2 regions of the Sporomusa sp. 246TCP1 genome follow, and region 1 is predicted to be linked to the other one. Evidence: riboswitches for the same ligand, from Rfam matches in the RefSeq annotation. Region 1 holds a riboswitch; the other holds the start of a gene.

Evidence for each region. Region 1 has a riboswitch for FMN ahead of ribB (3,4-dihydroxy-2-butanone-4-phosphate synthase). Riboswitches for the same ligand answer to the same signal wherever they lie in the genome.
Region 2: linked by a shared signal. The riboswitch ahead of ribD (bifunctional diaminohydroxyphosphoribosylaminopyrimidine deaminase/5-amino-6-(5-phosphoribosylamino)uracil reductase RibD) and the one ahead of ribB (3,4-dihydroxy-2-butanone-4-phosphate synthase) in region 1 are both predicted to bind FMN.

What each region holds. Positions count from the first base shown of each region.
Region 1 is NZ_CM170492.1:5,401,519-5,412,461, reverse strand. It holds gene serA (phosphoglycerate dehydrogenase) at 1-1,165, opposite strand, end outside; gene AC1ECB_RS25525 (hypothetical protein) at 1,354-1,509, opposite strand; gene AC1ECB_RS25520 (Crp/Fnr family transcriptional regulator) at 1,643-2,326, opposite strand; gene AC1ECB_RS25515 (DUF362 domain-containing protein) at 2,610-2,783, opposite strand; gene AC1ECB_RS25510 (GGDEF domain-containing protein) at 2,990-4,549, opposite strand; gene AC1ECB_RS25505 (ferritin family protein) at 4,686-5,294, shown strand; gene AC1ECB_RS25500 (hypothetical protein) at 5,328-5,678, opposite strand; gene AC1ECB_RS25495 (ATP-binding protein) at 5,829-6,539, opposite strand; gene AC1ECB_RS25490 (universal stress protein) at 6,722-7,192, opposite strand; gene ribB (3,4-dihydroxy-2-butanone-4-phosphate synthase) at 7,362-8,003, opposite strand; FMN riboswitch at 8,116-8,266, opposite strand; gene AC1ECB_RS25480 (YkgJ family cysteine cluster protein) at 8,325-8,981, opposite strand; gene AC1ECB_RS25475 (hypothetical protein) at 8,996-9,220, opposite strand; gene AC1ECB_RS25470 (reverse transcriptase domain-containing protein) at 9,556-10,683, opposite strand; gene AC1ECB_RS25465 (hypothetical protein) at 10,826-10,943, shown strand, end outside.
Region 2 is NZ_CM170492.1:1,843,635-1,854,577, reverse strand. It holds gene hslO (Hsp33 family molecular chaperone HslO) at 128-991, opposite strand; gene yfcE (phosphodiesterase) at 1,013-1,570, opposite strand; gene ribH (6,7-dimethyl-8-ribityllumazine synthase) at 1,588-2,058, opposite strand; gene AC1ECB_RS09210 (bifunctional 3,4-dihydroxy-2-butanone-4-phosphate synthase/GTP cyclohydrolase II) at 2,061-3,272, opposite strand; gene AC1ECB_RS09205 (riboflavin synthase) at 3,310-3,963, opposite strand; gene ribD (bifunctional diaminohydroxyphosphoribosylaminopyrimidine deaminase/5-amino-6-(5-phosphoribosylamino)uracil reductase RibD) at 3,926-5,062, opposite strand; FMN riboswitch at 5,171-5,306, opposite strand; partial or broken gene AC1ECB_RS09195 (IS1634 family transposase) at 5,602-7,334, shown strand; gene rpe (ribulose-phosphate 3-epimerase) at 7,433-8,083, opposite strand; gene rsgA (ribosome small subunit-dependent GTPase A) at 8,093-8,968, opposite strand; gene pknB (Stk1 family PASTA domain-containing Ser/Thr kinase) at 8,994-10,877, opposite strand; gene AC1ECB_RS09175 (peptidoglycan D,D-transpeptidase FtsI family protein) at 10,891-10,943, opposite strand, start outside.

The sequences.
Region 1 (10,943 bases):
CATTGGCATTTACATAATTTATCCGTTCTTTTAGTACCGGCTCAAACAGACCTTTCAATATGGCAAGAGTGATAACCGAAGTTTCCAGGGCCGCTACTTCTCCCCGATACAAAATCTCCACTTTTTCAATGGCTTCTTTTTCCAACTGATAGTACATCTTGCCCAGGGTCTCACCCAATTTTAAATACGCTTTTATTGTATCAAATTCCTGCATCGGCAAGGTAGGAAGATTGACAGCATTGGGCACGATTTCTCCCCGCAGTGCGGAGATTACCTCTTGCGCCACAGTAATGCCAACATTATCCTGAGCCTCCACCGTGTCAGCGCCAGCATGAGGCGTTACAATGACATTGTCAAGATCGAGCAGCGGGGAAGTGGCGTGAGGTTCTCCCTCTAACACATCAATTCCGGCCCGTTTGACGATTTTTTCTTTCATAGCTTCGATGAGCGCTTCCTCGTTCACAATTCCGGCCCGGGCACAATTGATAACAGTCAGCCCTTTTTTGGCGGCTTTAAATTGTTCTTTGCCAATTATACCATATGTCTCTTCCGTTTTAGGAGTATGCACAGTAAGAATATCGCTCTGCGCCATCAGTTCTTGCAGTTTTTCTTTCTTCTCTACACCATATTTTTTAAAGCGGGCATCACTGATATACGGGTCATAGGCAATAATATTCATTCCAAACGACTTCATTCGCGTTGCGACCAGAGAGCCGATCCGCCCCAGGCCTACAATACCTACTGTTTTACCCTGAAGCTCCATACCTTTCAGACCGGCACGATCCCACACCCGCTCTTTAAGGCGGTTATGGAGCTGCGGAATGTTGCGGCAAGTTGCAAATATCAGACCAATAGTAAGTTCGGCCGCCGACACAACATTTGATTCAGGGGTATTAACAACGACAATACCGCGTTTGGTAGCTCCCTCCATTTCAATATTATCGACACCATTACCCGCACGTCCCACTACTTTTAACCTGGGAGCGTGTTGATATAATTCTTCATTGACTTTGGTATTGCTTCTAACAATAAGACCGTCATATTCACCAATAACTTGCAAAAGTTCCTGCCGCGAGAGGTTTGCCTTTACATCAACGTTCACACCTTCTTGCGTAAGTTTTTCAATACCCTTTTGTGCAATCTGTTCAGAAACTAATACTTTCATAATCTTACCTCCATTTTTATACTCTGCCCTTGGGACCTTGATGTTGCATTAGTTAGATAAAAAACTCACCCCATGAATATTGGGGCGAGCTTTTTAACCCGCGTTGCCACCCAGCTTAGACCGTGGAAACAATATAGGTGTACCATAAGGGAAAATAAAAAAGTTCTCCATCCCTCCAGGGACGAGAACTATTCCCGCGTTGCCACCCATGTTGCCTTTCGGCCAACTTTAGCCGCTGTATTGGGCGGATCCCATTCTGATTCTTCACCAGTCACTCCCAGGCGGAACCTTTCTGTTCGGTGGACCGGCTCGCACCAACCGCCGTCTCTCTGAACACCTTGCATTTGGCTTCCTGTTCATCATGTTGAATATTACGTTGAAATGATTATACCGTGTGTGAAACTGTAAGTCAAGTGTATTTTTCACAAGGGCATTCTTCCGTAAGACTCTCCTTATCTCCCTTGTCATTTACAAGCATTATCTTTCCTGATAACGATCAAGCCTTTTTTTATCCAAAATAATAATCTGCTGTTCAGCAAAGTCAATAATTTTGTCTTTTTTCATAGAACTCAGTACCCGGCTCACAGTCTCACGGGTTGTTCCCACCAAATTAGCTAAATCCTGGCGCGTCATGTCAACAGCAATCTGAACACCACCAGCAACCGGCTGACCATACTGCTGAGATAAGCGAACAAGAATTTGGGCCGTACGGGAAAGAGTATCTGACAGCGCCAGGGTTTTTATCTTTCCTTGCGCATGAATTAGTTTTTTGCTCATCACCTGGATAATATGCAGTGCAATACGGCTATTTTTGGTCACTACGTTTTCCAGGTCATTATTTTTTATCATGCCAATAACAGAATCCTCGATAGCAACTGAAGTAGCCGGATAGAAGCCGTGGTTAAATAGCAATACTTCAGCAAAAACCTCCCCTGGTCCCAGAATATTAATAATATGTTCTCTGCCATCCTGCGAAATCTGGACAATCTTGACCTTACCGCTTTTAATATAGTGAAAGCCTTCACCTGGCTCACCTTCCATAAATATTATCATATTTTTCTTGTAGCGCCGCTCAATAGTCACATCAGCTATGGCAGCCAAATCATTTGGCGGCAATTCCTCAAAAATCGGTATATTTCTCAAATATTCCAACTCTGACACGTAAATCTCTCCTCTCACATTCCCAAAGCATCTCACCCACATTTATCCGATAACCAAGTTGCTCTAAGACTTACTTATAGTTATTATATATTATAAAAGCGCTATCGCGCCCTTGAGGATACGGATCTAACCGCAGAGTACACAGAGAGCGCAGAGGGAAGATGTATATCGAGACATTCCCTCTGCGTACTCTGTGTCTCTGCGGTTCAAAAAACTTATACTTTCTTTATGTATGAAAAAGCCCAGCTCGCAAGCTGGACTTTTATCACATCAGGCAAAACTACTACTCACCTGGACTAATGGCGCCTACCGGACAAGTGTCTTGACACGCACCACAGTCAATGCAAATATCTGGATCAATCTTAAACTGATCATCGCCTTCTGAAATAGCATCCACCGGGCAATCCGGCGCGCAGGCACCGCATTTGACGCATTCGGAACTAATTTTATAGGCCATATTTTTCCCTCCTTTTACTTGCGGCCGTTTACCACGGCCTACGTTAACCATACTTTTCAACAATCCTTGAGTCTGAGACAAAAATCATAGCTTGGTTATTGCCTGCTTAAATAATAGTATCTACAAATTGGCCTGTTTTTAGGAAACCGCAAACAAGGAAATTGTTGCATTTTATGAGATATAATTATATGCCAAAATAATACTACTCAAAGTTTTTGGCGCTGTCGTTTAATTGACATCATAATAAATTTGCGGGCCTCGACCCGGTTAATGGCTTTGCGATTTTCCATATCACGGTCAGCCCTCTCCCAGACTGACGTAAGGCTTTCCCCCCGTTTGGCCGCAGCAACGCCGGTGGTTATACTCAGTGGCAACTCCGGTTGACGTAAATTATGAAGATCAATATAGTAGTTGATATCTTTTTTGAAATCCTCAACCACATCTGACGAAACATCTGTAAGCAACGCAGCAAAACGGTCACCGTCGATACGGGCGGCTGTACAGGCAGGACCGGCAACTGTTTTGAGAATGTCAGCAGCCACGTTAATAAGCTTATCACCTGCCAGGTTGCCTAAAAAATCATTAATTACCTTCATCCCGTCAATACTAAGTACAATGATCGCACTATCAGGCTGCCCTTGTTGGGCAGCTATTTTTTTCTCAAATGCAGCTTGGGTGTATAAGCCTGTTAGATCATCAGTAGCAGGCAAATTTGGCATAAGATCTGGTACTGGTTCTTTAGTTGCGGACTCTATTCCTGTTCCTTTGTAGGCGGCGACCGCCCGCACTCTGTCAATCATCGCCGCCGGTGTCGCCTCAACCATTTCCGCAGCATTTAACTCGGCTATTTTTATGACAGCAGCAGTTTCTAACGTTGTAGCCTCTACAGGCTTTTCTGTCGCAGCAGATATCGGCTCAGCCATGTCAGCAGCAATTATCTCCGTTATTTTTCGGACGGCAATGGCTTCCGGAGTCTCCACAGCTGTTGCATCTGCAAACTTTTTTCCTATTGTAGCCGGTTCTTGGTCCCCGGCAAACGACGGTCTTGGCCTATTAACAGGCGCTTTAACTATTGAATGTTTATTGCTGGCAACCGGCTTGTGGTGATGCAGCAAGTAGACCAACAGCAATAGTGGTATGACTCCTAAGAAGTACACTCCCCCCAGCCATGCCAACCAGCGGCCAATCTCCTGCTGCTCACCATCGCCAGCAGGTACCAGCTTCTCGACCACTGGCGTAATGGTCTCCTGGGGAATAACGCCATAAATGACACCGATTACCGTTCCACTGGCAATAACAGGCACAGCTACTACGATAACATCTCCGTCCAGTTGCCAGTCAGCACCTGATACCTGACCTGTAAATTCCCGCCCGGCAATCGCTTCCTCAAAATAGCTTCGGTTAGTGATATCGCGACCACTACCGCCACTGGTATCAACCTTAACTTTCCCATCATTCCCCGCATAACCAAGGAGCCTAAACTCAGTAGTAAGAAAACTGCGAAATTCGTTATTCACAATCTCCGGCTCATCAACAGTAAGTGCACTTAGTTTTGCAATACCTCTCACATAAGCTGCTTGACTTGACAGCCAGGCATTTTCAGCCTCAACTCTACGGTTTATAAGCTTGTCAAGCTGTACTTGACTACTGTCTTGGGTATGTTGCCTTTCTACATAAGCAACTTCAGCAATAAAAATTAACGGCAGCAGCACAGCTGCAACTACCAGATACTTTACGTATTTACCTGTTGTACCTATTGTTAGCATTTTAACCCCCTGCATCTGCCTCTTCTTTAAAGATATTCAAACTACTATTTGACACCACTGCTTAATATCCTGCCAAAATTAACTTCTAATTTCCTCCCGCATAGAATATATAAGATTATTGGGAGGTGCATATAGTATGGCTTTGTTCCGTGCTTATAAAAAATCGTCTAAACCTAAAATTCTTGCAACAGCCGACCTGGAATGTTCTACAGAAGTTTGCCCCAATCATCCGGATTTATTGCTGCTACGGGATGCTGCCGCCGACGAGCGTAATGCTATTGCCTTTTACCTGGAAGCCGCACGAGCTTCCTGTTTGCCCCGGCTGTTTCTGGATGTAGCTGAAGACGAGATGGAGCATTATGTAGAAATTATGCGGGAAATTTCCCGTTTAGACCCCGTACAGGCTCAAATGCTCAGCGACGTGGGTCTTGATATGCTATTAATGACCCGGCCATTATTTAAACCGAAAACCAAGGCAGCCATCCTCAAAGAAAGCGAAGCCGACGATATCCAGATTGACCCACCAAATCGCAAGGAGATGCCGACCGTAGTTCTTTTGACCAAAGCCCTCAATGATGAACTCCAGGCTACTAATAAATATCAGCGATACATGGAAGCTGCTGAAACACCTGCTGTACAACGATTATTCTGTCACCTAATGAACGAAGAAAAAGAACATATTGCCGAATTTACTGCAGCATTGTTTGATCTCACCCATGAACCACTGCCACTGGAACACGACTAGTAAGTAAAAAGGATAGGCAAAAACCTATCCTTTTTACTTACCACCGCGGTGTACCGGCCGGTTTCCACTTGATTCCGGCTTAGTTTTAACTTTAGCCGGTACTGCTGTTAACATTACCTGATTGCCCTGGCAAGAAACCTTTATTTGATAATCCACAATTCCTTGCTTGTAAAGATTGAGCTTGAGCTCAAGCAGCGCTTTGCCTACCGACTCTTGGAGCTCCGGTGTAAAGTAGGCGCTGTTAATGTCTGCTGCTGAATCTTTCTTTGCCGGCTTGACCGACAGCCGAACAGGCTCATCATCAATTTCGGTCTCAAAAGTTGGTTGTTCATGCCAGCCTTTAAACATATCAGTGTCACTAAGATTTTTTTGGATTTTGGCCACAATAGTTACCTCCTGGAAAACATACCCTTAAAATTTGCAACCACAATTGCTAATTATAAAATATTTATTCTAGTATTTCTTTACTTGCATCAACAAATCCTGCATAAAACAGTTGCAAGTCCTTGCCAAAATCCCCCTACTCACAGTCACCTAATCATCTTCCGGAATAGTACCATCTGTGCCAATTATCACAACACGCCAAGGAATCATCTTGCCGCTCTGTACTAATGCCTCTTTAACCGCATTTTCTAAGCCGCCACAGCAAGGGACCTCCATTCTTACTATAGTAAGACTTTTGATGTTATGCAATTGCAATATCTCGGTTAGCTTAGCAGCGTAATTGACCTTATCCAGTTTTGGACAACCAATAACAGTAATCTTGTTATGCATAAACTCAGCATGTAGATTTGCATAGGCATAAGCCGCACAATCAGCCGCCACTAGCAGGTGAGCATCATTAAAATAAGCAGCATTTGCTGGTACTAACTGCAATTGGCATGGCCATTGCCGCAACTGGGAACCAGTAGCAACAGATTCATTCCGGCTAGTTCCAGCTGCTTTTTTGATCTCTTTGGCCATACTTCCCGGGCAGCCGGGCATTTGCGGTGAACTAGCCGGAAGCTTGCCGGCAATTTGCTGCTGGACAGCTCCTTCATCAAAGGCAGGTGCTTCCCGTTCAATGATATTGATGGCCCCGTGGGGACAATCAGGCAAACAGGCTCCCAGGCCATCACACAGATTGTCTGATACCAATTTAGCTTTTCCATCAATCAACTGCAGAGCCGCTTCATGACAAGCGCTAATACAAAGACCACAACCATCACACTTCTCTTCATCAATTGTAACAATTTTCCGTAACATATTTTTTCTCCTCCATAATTTATTTGAACTATTTTTTATCTCTAGATAAAGGATATACCAAATCCAGCTATTTATCAGTGATTAGAATCACAGAAGCAGTTGATTCTATCAAAAAGAAGCAGATCTTGTTTAACAAGAAATGCTTCTTTCTCCTCGTACTATTTTATTATGCTTTCCAGTTATTAATGACAAGAATACGGCACAATGGTCACAGGACACTGAGCAACATTAACTACACCGTAACTGACGCTGCCAAGTACCCCACCCAGCATCGGATTCATTCCGCGGGACCCCATTATGATCATCCGCACACCATTTGATGAACAACTGCCTGCTTCAATAGTATCGTCAATCCCTGCTTCTTGACAAATCTGATCCTTAGCATCACCGATTCTTAGTTTTAGTTCATAGGCTACACCTGAATCTTCCAATATTTTTTTAGCCGACACAATTATCTCTTGGAAAAGTTGTTGCTGATACTCACGAATGGTATTCTCATTGAAGAATATTTTGGTATGGACAGTATGAAAGCTGGATTGAACATTCAAAACAATAATTTTTTCCTGCAGCGCTTTTGCGATAGTGACAGCCCAATGTAATGCTTCAATGGCATTTTTTGAGCCATCAAAAGGAACAAGAATATCTTTCTTCACAGCAATACCTCCCGTTTACTAGTTTATACCTTAAAGTAATTCGCCACAGATTATCAATATTCCTCTTTTCAGTGCAGAAAGTGCCTCAATTTTCTGTAAATAGTAATATAAATTCATACAATAAAGCCCTCCAGGTAACCTGGAGGGCTGATTAGTCTTGAAGTATTCCTTATTCTCGCAACTTGCGGTAATCTATCAAATCATCCACTGTGACCACCGGCATATTGTGCTTGTTCGCAAAAGTCACGATTTCCGGTAAGCGCGCCATGGTTCCATCCGGATTTGTCAGTTCGCACAGTACACCATATGGTTTGAGACCGGCAAGCCGCATTAAGTCAACATTGGCTTCTGTATGTCCCGGTCGTTCTAATACCCCGCCAGGCTTGGCCTTCAAAGGGAAAACATGCCCCGGATGACGCAGATCCTGGGAACAAGCATTATCAGCAATTGCCGCTTTTATAGTCGCAACACGGTCAGCGGCTGACACACCTGTGGTAACTCCCGTAGCCGCTTCAATTGAAATGGTAAATGCGGTTTGAAAACTACTTGTATTGTTAGCTACCATCATTGGCAACACTAATGCTTCGGCTTTTTCCTCCGGCAGACACAAACAAACTATACCACTGCATTCACGAATTAACATCGCCATCTGTTTTGTTGTCAGCGACTCGGCAGCAAAGAAAATATCACCTTCATTTTCCCGCTGTTCGTTATCTGTTACTAAAACACCCTGACCATTGCTGAGAGCAGTAAGCGCCCTTGCCACCCGCTCCTCTGCATTGCCAAATTGACTTAACAAATTCTGATTCAAAGTAATGCGCCTCCTATACTAATAGTAGGACTTACTAAATCAGGGCAATAGACAGACAGCGACTGAACGATAATGCAATAGAACCTCCGGTTCCTTGTATTAATGCTGACCGCCTTATCCTCTTTCGTCCGGACTATACCGTCGGCACTGGCATTTCACCAGTTCTGCTGACCTCTTCCCAAGCAGGAAGAGCGCTCGCGGGCTCCCCGGTAAAAAACCGGGATACCGCCGGTGGGGACTTGCACCCCGCCCTGAGAATAAGTCTCATACCTGTTATTATACTCGCCGACCATTATTTGTCAACAAAATCATTATTCTGAATTACCTGTTGATGATTTCATGAAATAAACGCACGTCCTCTGGCGACACATTAGAATGCACAAAATCAGCTCTTACACAATCCTTAATCAGAATTTCGCTATAATTGTTGCACCCGTAAGCTGTACTGGCGCTTATTATTTCTTCGCGCAACGTTTTTGCCGGCTCAATAGCTGCCGGCGGCGTTGCCGGGTCGTTTATCACCGCATCAAGATATACGGCACGCATTGCATGGTGCATCTCGGCGACAATTGCCGCGTCGAGAATCTTGTAACATGGGCTTTGCGGAATACATATATAGGTTCGGCAGCTTGCCGGTCGCTCATTGTAAACAAGACATCTCGACAATCCATCCAGGTGGCGGCATTTCTTTTTCCCGGCAAGAAGAAATATCTCCAGTTTATTTTGGCCCACGTCAACAAACAGTTTAGGAATTATGCGTTCAAGCTTTCCTTTAGACAGTTTTTTAGCACTAACACTGTCCATATTGATTTTGAACCGGCCTTTACAGCAATGTTGCCTGCAGGTACCGCAGGGCAATGGATTTTCAAGTAAAAATTCATCGACAGCATCGAAAAATTCCTGTACTGTTGATCTATTGCTTAAGCCACTAATATCTACTTCATTTTCCTTGTTGAAAAATAGTTTCAGTTTGACCATTCCCCTCGCTAATTTTACTTCACACTAACCACAATCACACTATTGCTAACTTCGATCACTTTTACCGGCAACTCAGTCATAGAATTTACTTCAATTAGTTGCAGTAACGCTGACTTCCGATATAGGCTTGTAAAGTACTCAGTAAAATCTTGTACCAATGTCCACTCACTGCCATTAGTTGGTCTTCGTGTACTTAGCCCGATTTTATTTTCATTATTAATATAAATTACCTTACTCATAGTAACCCCCATATGGCAATTAGCTTAAATATTTTATCTTCCACAAAATTTTTGTATTTCCTGCTAGCAATATGAAACATCAATATTATTATTGTGCTTTGCACTAACCTGCTCTGCAGTGGCCTCCCAATTTCAAAAAAGTGCTTCAACCCATATTTTCACGGGCCGGAGCACTTTAAAATTTTTCCAAGTATTAAACTATCATACGCATCAAAATTAACCTATTTAGATATCAATAGGTAAGGTTTTGATATACTCGCCACCTTTTCCCCTGATTCACACCGTACGTGAAGCTTTAACCTCATACGGCGTTCCATCAATCGTAATTAACTTACTTAAACCACAGAATTTCCTACTTTTAGCCGGAATTGATTTACTTTTTCTATCTGTTCATTAGATAAATTAAGTTTCGCCAGTAGTTGATGAATGATACCGGATTTGGTTGCGTGTATTAATTGGTCAATATCAGGGTGAACTATAACAAGGTTTTTGTATTTATCATTTCCATTGGTTTGGATGTTTTTGATATGGTGACAGTGAAAATCACTGACATTCAGTCTCGTTCCAAGTATTCTGCATTTCCCGCATTGGGCAGAGAATAATGATATTCGGTTGTCATTGTATTCAATGCTTTGATTTTCTACAGGGTGTTTCACCAGATAGAGAAATTCATGCTCTGATACCTTTTCGATCTGTTCATGAATGAGTATTCTACCTTCAGTGGTGTAGTTATTTATTTTGGTAGAAAAGCTCATTGCATTTTTATGCTTGCAACATGACATGGGGTATATAATTTTGCAGCGGATATATAATTTGTTTTTGTTATAGCCCTTATATTTTTGGGTATATACTTTGTCAGGAGAGCCTTTATTGGTGGCGATTAACCGCCATCTCATTTTTGCTATCCTATCAAGATAGTATCCAATATTATTGAAGTCTATAGAACAGTGCGTTGCTATACGATAGTAATTTTGGGTTCCCAGCACGTAGGAATTGAACAGGGCGATATTTTTTTGGCTGGACTTCTGTTTGACTTTTTTGATTAGTTTTTTACCTTTGACCATTATTTTACTAACAGCATCAGATTTTATCCTTGAATGGGCTACCCGCTTTTTGCCTTTTACAACGGCTTTAATCGAAAAGCCAAGAAATTCAGATGATTTCTTTCGCAGATTTGTTATTTTGGATTTATCCGGGCTAATTTTAAGATGTAATCTTTCTTTGAGCCAAGACTTAACTGCTATGAAGACTCTTTCGGCTATATCGCGGGTACGACACATGATCTTAAAGTCGTCAGCGTATCTAATAATGAAGCATTCTTTTAGCTTTGAAGAATTACGTAGAGCATTTAGCTTATTGTCATTTCTTGTAAAGGTATGAGCTGTTTCGAAACTTTCCCATTGATCACTAATCCACCAGTCCAGTTCATTTAAGACTATATTCGATAACAACGGAGATAAAATGCCACCTTATGCAAAGAAAGTAACTATGCAAAGAAATATGCTAAAAATGTTGATTTTTGGCCATTTCGGGTTAAATTACTTTGCATAACCTCCAATGATAGATTTGAGATTGTTCTCAAATATCTATCAGGAGGTATTGCTCATGCAACGACAGACACTTCGCGAACTGCTCCAGGATCTGGAACAGGAACTGCTTCGCCTCGGTTACACAAAAGGCACCATGACCTTTTACCGCAACCGCTGGCGCAAGCTCGAGAATT
Region 2 (10,943 bases), 2.5 Mb from region 1:
TTACGGATTTTAGGAATATCGCCCGGCTTTTCAGCTTTTGGAGGCGTGGGGCCTAGACCTTTTGTTACTTTTGGGGCAATGCCAAAAGTAACACCCCTCACGTTACACCGCTGGTTTTGTTTGCGTATTATTCGATTTCTTGCAAAATAGCAGTAAGTTCCTGGGCGGAAAAATGGTACTTTTCGCTGCAAAAGTGACAACAGACTTCTGCCTGGCCTTCAATAATCATTTCTTTAATTTCGTCAGCGCCAAGACTAATGAGCATATTTTCCACTCTTTCCCGGGAACATTGACAGTTAAACTTAAGTTCCAGGGAATCATAAAAGGTGATTGGCAGTCCGGCAAATAGCATTTCTAAGATCCCTTTAGCATCTTTGCCACTACTAATCATTTGGGAAACTGGCGGCAACTGCCGAAGATTATCTTCAAGCTGAGCCAGTGCAGTTTCTTCTGCACCTGGCAATGCTTGAATAAAAAATCCGCCTGCCGCCGCTACAGTTGTGTCAGGGGCAATTAAAACACCTAACGCAACGCTTGACGGCGTCTGTTCTGATACGGCAAGATACTGGGTTATATCTTCCGCTATTTCGCCTGAAACTAGTTCTGCACTGCCTGTAAAGGGTTGCTTGAGGCCAACAAACCGGGTGACATAGATGTGCCCCTTCCCTACAGCCTGTCCGACATCCCATTTACCCTGCTTAAGTGGTAGATCGACAAAGGGATTTTTGACATAACCACGTACTGAGCCATCAGGATAGGCATCAGCCACGATCTCTTTTAACGGCCCGTCGCCAGATATCCTTACAGTCATACTTTCGGCTGTTTTTAGGTTAGCAGCCAATAATAATGCCCCTGTCATGGTGCGCCCCAGCGCAGCTGTAGCTGTAGGATAACAATTATGCCGCTCCCGTGCTTCTTCCACTAAATTAGTGGTAATAGCCGCAAAGGCACGAATTCCGGGCGCTGTCGCCCGGATAAGGTGATCGTGCATAGTTTCTTAAACCTCCGGATACTAGGCCAATACCTCGGAAATAAGAGGTTGACCTGTTGCTATCTCTAGTATTTCAACTTTATTATCATTTATCCAGGCAATGGTACCGCGACCATCCGGTCGTTTGGTCATGCCAGGCGAGCCTGGATTCAAATAAATAATTCCATCAAGCTTTTCCATTGTGGCAATATGGGTATGACCAGTAATGAAGATATTGGCCTTCAGACGCTCTGCCAACTCCCGTTTAGCTTCATCAGTAAGATTGTGGCCATGAGTGACAACAATTCGCAAGCCGTTTAGCAGTAGATAAGAATACGGTGATTGAATAGGCAGTTTAAGCACCATACTGTCAACTTCGGCATCACAGTTACCACAGGCAGTTACAATCGGCACCGGGCAGTTGTTAAGAACCTCAGCCAGCTGCTTCGGGTTATATTCAGCCGGAATGGCGTTACGCGGGCCATGATACAGAACATCCCCGGCATGGATGATTAGATCAGAATCCTGAAAATATGCATGAAATACTTGTTCCCAGGTTTCCAGACAACCGTGAGTATCGCTGATTATGCCTATTTTCATAGTAACCCTCCCTGGAACTATAATCCTTTGAGCAAATTGGCCATTTCAATAGCTGAAACAGCGGCGTCAAAGCCTTTATTGCCTGCTTTGGTGCCAGCGCGTTCAATGGCTTGTTCAATGGTATCGGTGGTAAGAATGCCGAAGATTGTGGGAACACCGGTCTCCAAACCAACGTGGGCCACACCTTTGGAAACTTCGGCACAAACATAGTCGTAATGACTGGTGCTGCCTCTGATAACTGTCCCTAAGCAAATGACGGCATCATATTTTTTACTTACAGCCATTTTTTTGGCGGCAAGGGGAATTTCAAAAGCACCTGGTACCCAGGCAATCTCCACATTGTCCACGCTGGCGCCGTGGCGCTTTAGTGCGTCTAAGGTGCCACCCAGCAACTTACTGGTAATAAACTCATTAAATCTGGCAATAACAATACCAAATTTTAATCCCTCGGCAACTAAGTTTCCTTCGTAGGTTTTTATTGTTTCCATTATTATTTTGCCCCCTCATATTGTTTTAATAGGTGTCCAAGTTTGGATTTTTTGGCAGATAAATATCTGTTATTAAATTTATTGGCAAGGATTTCCAGTGGCACTCGTTCGCTGATGGTTAAGCCATAGCCCTCAAGACCTACCCGTTTACGAGGATTATTCGTTAACAGTCTAATACTGGATAAACCCAGGTCTGCCAAAATTTGTGCTCCAATACCGTAATCTCTAAGATCTGGGGCAAAGCCTAACAATTCATTGGCTTCGACAGTATCTTTGCCTTTGTCCTGGAGTGCATAAGCCCGAATTTTGTTCGCAAGTCCAATACCCCGGCCTTCCTGACGCATATAGAGCAGGACGCCGCAGCCTTCTTTTTCAATGCACTTTAAGGCATGAGCCAACTGATCACCACAATCACAGCGTAGTGAGCCTAAAACATCGCCTGTCAGGCATTCTGAATGAACCCTGACTAACACATTTTGTTTGTTAGTTACATCACCTTTAATCAGTGCAATATGGCACTGGTTATCCAGCTGGCTTTCGTAAGCAATCAGGTTGAAGTCACCATATTTTGTTGGCAGCTTGGTTTCGGCCGCTCTGGTGATAAATTTTTCGTGCTTTTTACGGTATTTTATCAAGTCGGCTATCGTAATAATTTTTAAATCATGTTTTTGAACAAACTCCATTAACTCCGGTGTCCGGGCCATAGTGCCATTTTCATTCATGATTTCGCAAATTACACCTGCCGGGTATAAACCAGCCAGTTTAGCTAAATCGACAGCAGCTTCGGTATGGCCGCTGCGGCGCAGTACACCCCCTTCGCAATACCTGAGCGGGAAAATATGACCAGGTCGTCTAAGATCACTGGCAATTGTTTTTTTGTCTAACACAGCCTGTACTGTCATCGAACGTTCGTAAGCAGATATGCCGGTAGTTGTATCTTTGGCATCAATGGATACCGTGAATGCCGTGCAATGATTATCTGTATTTTCCATTACCATCTGACCGATATCAAGTTCATCCAGCCTGCTGCCGATGACTGGCATGCAAATAAGACCTCTGGCATGAGTTGCCATAAAATTAATGACCTCCGGTGTTGCTTTTTCAGCTGCTACTAGTAAATCGCCTTCATTTTCCCGGTCTTCGTCATCAATTACGACAACCATTTTACCATTCTTTACATCAGCAATAGCTTCCTCAATCGTATTGAATTTCATGTAAATTCCTCCATTTCGTATTGGCAATCACTCTATTTCATAGGGTAAATCCATGCTGTTCGAGAAATCCCAGTGTTATCTTTTCCTCTGGTTTCGTATTTTGTTGTAAGCCTAGCAATTTTTCCACATACTTGCCAATAATATCTGTTTCCAGATTAACCGGCTCCCCTGCCGCCTTCAGGCCTACTGTGGTCATAGCAGCCGTATGGGGAATAAGTGACACGGTAAACCAGTCGGCACCAACGTCAATAACCGTAAGACTTGTACCATCAATAGCAATAGAGCCTTTGGAGATAATGTAGCGCATAACTTCAGGACCAGTGCCGATCCGGACAAGTATGGCATTATCATTTTGTTCTTTAATCAAAATAGTTCCTACCCCGTCGATATGACCGCTGACTATGTGTCCACCCAGTCGATCACCTACCCGGAGGGTACGTTCGAGGTTGACAGTATCACCTGTTTTGAGACCGGCCAGCGCTGTACGGTCTACTGTCTCAGGCATAACATCAGCAGTAAACCAATCACGGCTAAAGTCGACTACTGTCAGACAGGTGCCATTTACGGCAATGCTGTCACCCAGTTTGACGTCAGCTAACACTTTACTGCCAAAAACCGAGAGCCGAACTGATTTACTGCCGCGTGCAATTTGCTTAACTTTCCCTAATTCCTCCACAAGTCCGGTAAACATCTCGTCCCTCCCGTCCTGTTATATAACCATTTAGTAAGACATCTGTCCCGATGGTTTGTGTGGCAATATCCTCAAGCAGTATGGCTTGATCTACTGTTTCTACGCCTGTACCGCCAACTGGGCCTGGCGCCGCTTTACCGCCAAGTATTTTAGGTGCTATAAAGCAATACACCTTATCAATCAGATTAGCGGCTAAGAGTGAGGAGTTTATGGCTGCACCGCCTTCAACAAACACGCTGGTAATACGGCGTTCGCCCAAAATCGTAAACAGCTGACGCAAATTAACACCAAGAGGCGATCGCGCAAGCACCAACACCTCTACCCCATGGCTCTGTAGTGCAGCTATTCGTTCTGGCGGTGCTGCCTGGCTTACCGCAATGATGGTTGGCGCCTGCTTGTCTGTTACGACGTTAGCAGTCAGTGGTGTGCGGGCCATGGTGTCAATAACAATTCGTACAGGGTTTTGGCCGCCTGCCGGCAAACGTGTTGTTAGCCTGGGGTTATCTGTCAGTACTGTACCGATACCTACCAGTATGCCATCATATATATCACGCAGTCGATGCACATACTCCCGGGCAGCCGGGCCTGTTATCCACTTAGAATGGCCCGTATAGGCAGCAATTTTTCCATCAAGTGACATCGCTGTTTTAAGAACACCAAATGGCATTTTGGTAGTAATCCACTTAATAAATACTTCATTAAGTTTTGCGGCTTCGGCTGCCAGTATTCCCTCGACCACTTCAATACCAGCTGCTCTGAGCCGGGTTAGGCCCTTGCCGGCGACCTCAGGATTAGGATCAGTCATGGCTGCAACAACTTTTTTTATTCCCGCCGCAATCAGGGCATCAGCACAAGGGCCGGTTCGCCCATAATGAGAACACGGTTCAAGAGTAACATATATGGTTGCTCCTTTTGCTAACTCGCCAGCCTGGGCCAAAGCATGAATTTCCGCATGCGGTGTACCGGCCTGACGATGCCAGCCCTGGCCGACTATGTGTCCATCTTTTACAATAGCGGCACCCACCAGTGGATTGGGGCTGGTACGGCCTGTTGCATACTTCGCAATGGTAAGAGCCTGCTGCATATAATATTTGTCCATAGAAGTCCTCCAATGCAAACTTGAATAAAATAAAAAACTGTTGATTAGCTTTGGGGCTATCAACAGTTTAATAGGCAATGTGGTTGGGAAATGCCAATATGGCAGAACTTACGCCTTTTACCATCCAGACTATACTGTCGGCTCTGGAATTGAACCAGATCAACCGTAAAAACGGCTCGCGGGCTATACCGCCGGTCAGGAATTAAAAGATTTTACTCTTTTTCACCTTGCCCCAAAGGCTTTAGTATGTAATTTTCATCCAGAATGTAACTATCTACTACATATGTTACCACTAAGCAGCAATTTAATCAAGCCCCCGGATGTCTTTAATTGCCTGCGCCATATCTGGCGCTCCATATACTGCTGATCCGGCAACTAATATCGTTGCCCCGGGTCTTTGACACTTACTCATATAATGAAATCTCTGAAAGCCTTGAAAACAGGGCTTTTTTTGTTGGAAAAACGTCAAATCTGCCTTGTTTAATATTGCGTAATATAGCGTAACATGTTATAATATAAGGGATCGGAGGTGTTTTTAAATGAGACTTAGTATTTCTAAATCAAAGAATTCAACTTCGCTTTATGTCATACAATCTGTCTACGAAAACGGTAAGCGTTCCACAAAAGTTGTTGAAAAGTTAGGAACGATTGCTGAATTACAGCATAAGCTAAATGGACAAGACCCTTTTGAATGGGCTAAATCATACATCGAAGAACTTAACAAAAAAGAAAAAACTCAATTACGCGAAGTCACAGTTAAATATTCTCCATCTAAGATTATCTCCAAAGATCAACAACGCTGCTTTAACGGCGGATATCTCTTTCTCCAACAGCTTTATCATGAACTCAATCTGCATAAGCTATGTGCTGAAATTTCAAAGAAGTATAAATTTACTTTCGATCTGGATGCCGTACTATCGCGGCTCCTTTACGGACGAATCCTTTTTCCTTCTTCCAAACTCGCAACTTACCAACATTCCTCAAAATTTATTGAGCAACCCAACTTTGATTTACAGCATGTCTACCGATCTCTTGAGGTCATTTCAAAAGAAATGGATTTTATCCAATCTTCTCTTTACAACAACAGTCTTAAACTCTCAAAGAGAAATACCGGCATTCTCTATTATGACTGCACCAACTACTTTTTTGAAATCGAACAGGAAGATGGCCTTAAACAATATGGCGCTTCTAAAGAACATAGGCCAAATCCCATTATTCAGATGGGATTGTTCATGGATGGCGATGGTATTCCCCTAGCTTTTAACCTCAACAGTGGTAACACCAATGAGCAGATTACCCTTAAACCCTTGGAAGAAAAAATACTGTCTGATTTCAAGCTTTCCAAATTCGTTGTTTGTACTGATGCCGGCCTGGCTTCTGAAAGCAACAGGAAATTCAACGACAAGGGCGAGCGTGCCTTTATTACTACTCAATCTATTAAAAAGCTAAAGAAGCATTTAAAGGAATGGTCGCTTGATTCTGAAGGCTGGCATCTTCCAGGTCATGATAAAACTTATGATATTTCCTCTATTGACGAGAACGCATACAAAGACCACTGCTTCTACAAAGAACGTTGGATTAAAGAAAACGGCCTGGAACAAAAGCTCATTGTCACCTATTCCATCAAATATAGAAACTATCAGCGTAAAATTCGCAATTCACAAATCGAACGTGCTCAAAAAACGATTGATACGAATCCGACTAAAATCTCAAAAAACAATCAGAATGATTATAAACGCTTTATCAAGAAAACCAGTTGCACACCTGATGGTGAAATAGCCGATACTTCTATATATACGCTGGACACAGAGACTATCTCTAACGAAGAAATTTATGACGGCTTCTATGCGGTATGCACGAACCTCGAAGATAGCGCCCAAGACATCATCAAAATCAACCAGCGCCGCTGGGAAATTGAAGAATGTTTTCGGATCATGAAAAGCGAATTTAAAGCAAGACCGGTGTATCTAAGCCGTGAAGATAGAATTAAAGCGCACTTTACTTCCTGCTTTATGTCACTTGTTATTTATCGTTTATTGGAAAAAAACTAGGAAATCGGTTTACGTGTCAAGAAATAATCGACGGCCTGAAAGAAATGAATTTCTATAAGATTCAGGGCGAAGGTTATATCCCAACCTACACAAGAACTGATTTTACAGATGTGTTACATGAAACTTATGGGTTTCGAACAGATTATCAGATCATACCAAAAACACAGATGAAAAAAATTTTAAACATGACAAAAAAACAAAAACATTACTCACTTTTCTAAAAAAGCAAAAAAGCTTGATACCCCTTGCAAATCAGGGATTATCAAGCTTTTTATCGTCTTCAACTGTCAAAGACAGGATGTTACCACTAAGCAGCAATTTAATCAAGCCCCCGGATGTCTTTAATTGCCTGCGCCATATCTGGCGCTCCATATACTGCTGATCCGGCAACTAATATCGTTGCCCCAGCGGCGATTACCTGACGCGCAGTACCGGCATTAATGCCCCCGTCAACTTCAATATCAATGGTGAGTTTGCGTTGCTCAATTTTTGATCGCAACCGTGCAATTTTGTCAATTGCTCCCGGGATAAACTTTTGACCGCCATAGCCAGGATTAACACTCATAATAAGAATCATATCCAGGTCATCAAGTACTTCTTTAACTACAGCAAGTGGCGTTGACGGGTTTAATGATACCCCGGCCTTTTTGCCATGCTCTTTGATGGTTTGCAGCAAGCGGTGCAGATGGGGGGCGGTTTCGGCATGAACAGTAATAATATCGGCACCCGCCCTGATGAAGGGTTCAATTAAATCTTGCGGATTAGTAACCATTAAGTGAACATCAAAAGGCAATTTGGTTACTTTGCGAATAGCAGCAACAACCGGTGGGCCAAAGGTCAGATTAGGGACAAAATGACCATCCATAACATCAATATGAACCCAATCAGCGCCTGCTTTTTCTATCTTGATTATTTCATTAGCTAGCTGGGAAAAGTCGGCGGATAAGATAGAGGGAGCAATTTTAATCATCGTATTCATCTAGTATCCCTTCTTGTTTTCTCTGATTTCGTTCAATATTTCAAGATAAGACTGATATCTGTCAGCATGAATAAACCCTTCAGCTACCGCCTGTTTAACAGCACACTGTGGCTCCTTATAATGAATACAAGTGTTAAATTTGCATTTAGGAGCTATTGGGGAAATCTCGGGAAAATAGTCCATTAAATGCGTTTCTTCCATATCCTTAAATTCGGTAAAGCTGAACCCGGGGGTATCTACTACAAAGCCGCCACCTTCAAATGGTAAAAGTTCGGCAAACCGGGTGGTATGTTTACCACGACCAATTTTTTGGCTGACTTCACCAGTTGTAAGGCCAAGTCCGGGTTGGATAGCATTAAGTATGGTGGATTTTCCCGCGCCTGACGGACCGGCAAAAACTGATATTTTATTATGCAGCTGTGCGTACAATTGCTCTATACCTGTACCTAATTTAGCAGCTATAGAGAGCACCTTGTAACCAATTTGCTGATAACGCTCAACTAATTCAGCCAGAACCTCGGTATCTGCTAAATCAATTTTGTTAATGCATAGAATGATCTCAAGTTCTGAGAATTCGGCAATTACCAGGAACCGGTCAACTAAGGATGAACTAATATCAGGATTAACAGCGGCAAAAGTTAACACAACCTGATCTACATTGGCGACCATTGGACGTTTTAGCAGACTGCGTCTAGGCAGTATTTCTTCAATAATGCCTTTTTCCGGGCCGGTTAGAGTATAGGCCACTTCATCGCCTACAATTAGGGAAAAACGCCCTTTCTTAAACCGGCCGCGCAAATGGCAAGTGACAATTTTGCTGCCTGACTGGATATAGTAGTAACTATTATAGGCTTTTACTACGATGCCATTCAGCACATATGACCTCCTACGATAAAAATGTCTAAATTGTTTGTTCTTGAAGCAACTTTTCGTTGATATAAACTTGAACGCGTACCTGGCCGGTGCCCTCTACTGTTTTTTCAATCCGTTCACCCGGTTTGTGTGTGCCCTCATAAGCAACCCGGCGACCATTGGTATCGGTAACTACTATTTGCAGTGCCTGGCGGCCTGATCCGTCGGGAACAGTTACTTGAACAATTGCCCGCTTGACAGCTCCAGGCACACCTTTAGCAACAGAGAAATCAATAGTTGTTCCTTCCGTAACTTCAGTAGCTGGCGGCGGATTTTGACTAATTATTGTTCCTGGTGGATATTTGTCATTAGGAGTTTCTGTTATTTTTCCTTGCTTAAGCCTCAAGCTTTCGAGTTGAGTTGCCACTGTAGTTAAGAGTGAACCCTGGAAATCCGGCAGGGCAACTTTTTTCGGACTACTCCCTTTACTTATGACAATATCAATCATTGTGCCTTTGGTTACTTGTGCCGGCGGACGGGGATTTTGGCTAATGACCGTATCAGCCGGCGCAGCATCAGCAAATTGTTCGTCAACGCGCCCCAGTTTCAGACCGGAGTTTTTAATCTGCAGCTCGGCATCCCGGCGGCTAAGACCGCGTAAATCCGGAACAACCGTAACTTCACCGCCTTTGCTAACAATGATAGTTATTGTCCGTTGTTCTTTGACTGTGGTTCCGGCTTCTGGCTGCTGGGAAATGACCTGGCCTGCCGGAACTTTGTCATTAAAGGCCTCTGAGACAGAAACTCTGAGATTATTACTGGTAATAATATTACGGGCAGTATCTACCTGCTTGCCCACAACGTCCGGCACGGTAACTTCATTTAGACTCCAAAACTTACCAAATCCCAGAAAAGCAACCACTGCTGAGACCAGCAACAACAGTGCTATTCCCAAAAGCCAGGCTTTAGAAAGCCTGGCTTCCCTTAACAAAGAGGCAGGCGTATTGGATGGTACTATATGCTTTGAATCATCCTGCTGCGATGGTGCAGTAACTGTCGGTAATATTTGTGTAGGAAAATCAGTAGGAGATAATCGCCGGGTATGATCATCTCTTAAATAATTTTGGGCTAATTTAAAATCAGCAATCATTTCACCAATATCATCAAATCTGGCAACTGGATCTTTATGCATCGCCTTTACGACAATGGCCTCAATCAATGGCGGTATAGAAGCGTTTAGTTCCCGCGGTGACTTTGGTTCTTCCTGAATGTGCTTAAGGGCAATACTGATTGGTGATTCACCAATAAATGGCACCTGACCTGTAAGCATCTCATAGAGTACCACACCAAGAGAATAGATGTCGGATTTAGCGCCGACAGACGTACCTTTGGCCTGTTCGGGTGAAAAGTAATGTACGGAACCAATAATTGTACCTGAATTAGTCATTGTTGACGACGTAACTGCTCTGGCAATACCAAAATCAGTTACCTTAACTCGCCCTGAACGGGTAATAAGAATATTATGTGGCTTAATATCACAATGTACTAAATTATTTTGGTGAGCATGTTCCAGTGCCTCTGCTATTTCCATCGCAATAAGTACCGCAGTTTCTACAGGCAGCGGAGCTTCTCTGTCAATTTTATCTTTAAGCGTTTCGCCGGAAATATATTCCATAATTATATAGTACGCTTGTTCATCAAAGCCAACATCATAAATGTTAACTATATTAGGGTGAGAAAGCTTAGCTGCTGCCTGGGCTTCCCGACGGAAGCGACTAATAAACTCTTCATCATCAGTAAACTGAGAACGCAATACCTTGACAGCTACTGAACGGTCTAACAGTTTGTCATGCGCGCGGTATACATCAGCCATCCCGCCGCCGCCAATTCGTTCTAATATTGTATAACGATCATCAAGTGTGCGATTAAGCATTAATTCACCCCCCTTAACGTAATACTTGTAACAAAATTTGCCTGGCAAGTGGTGCTGCTACCTTAC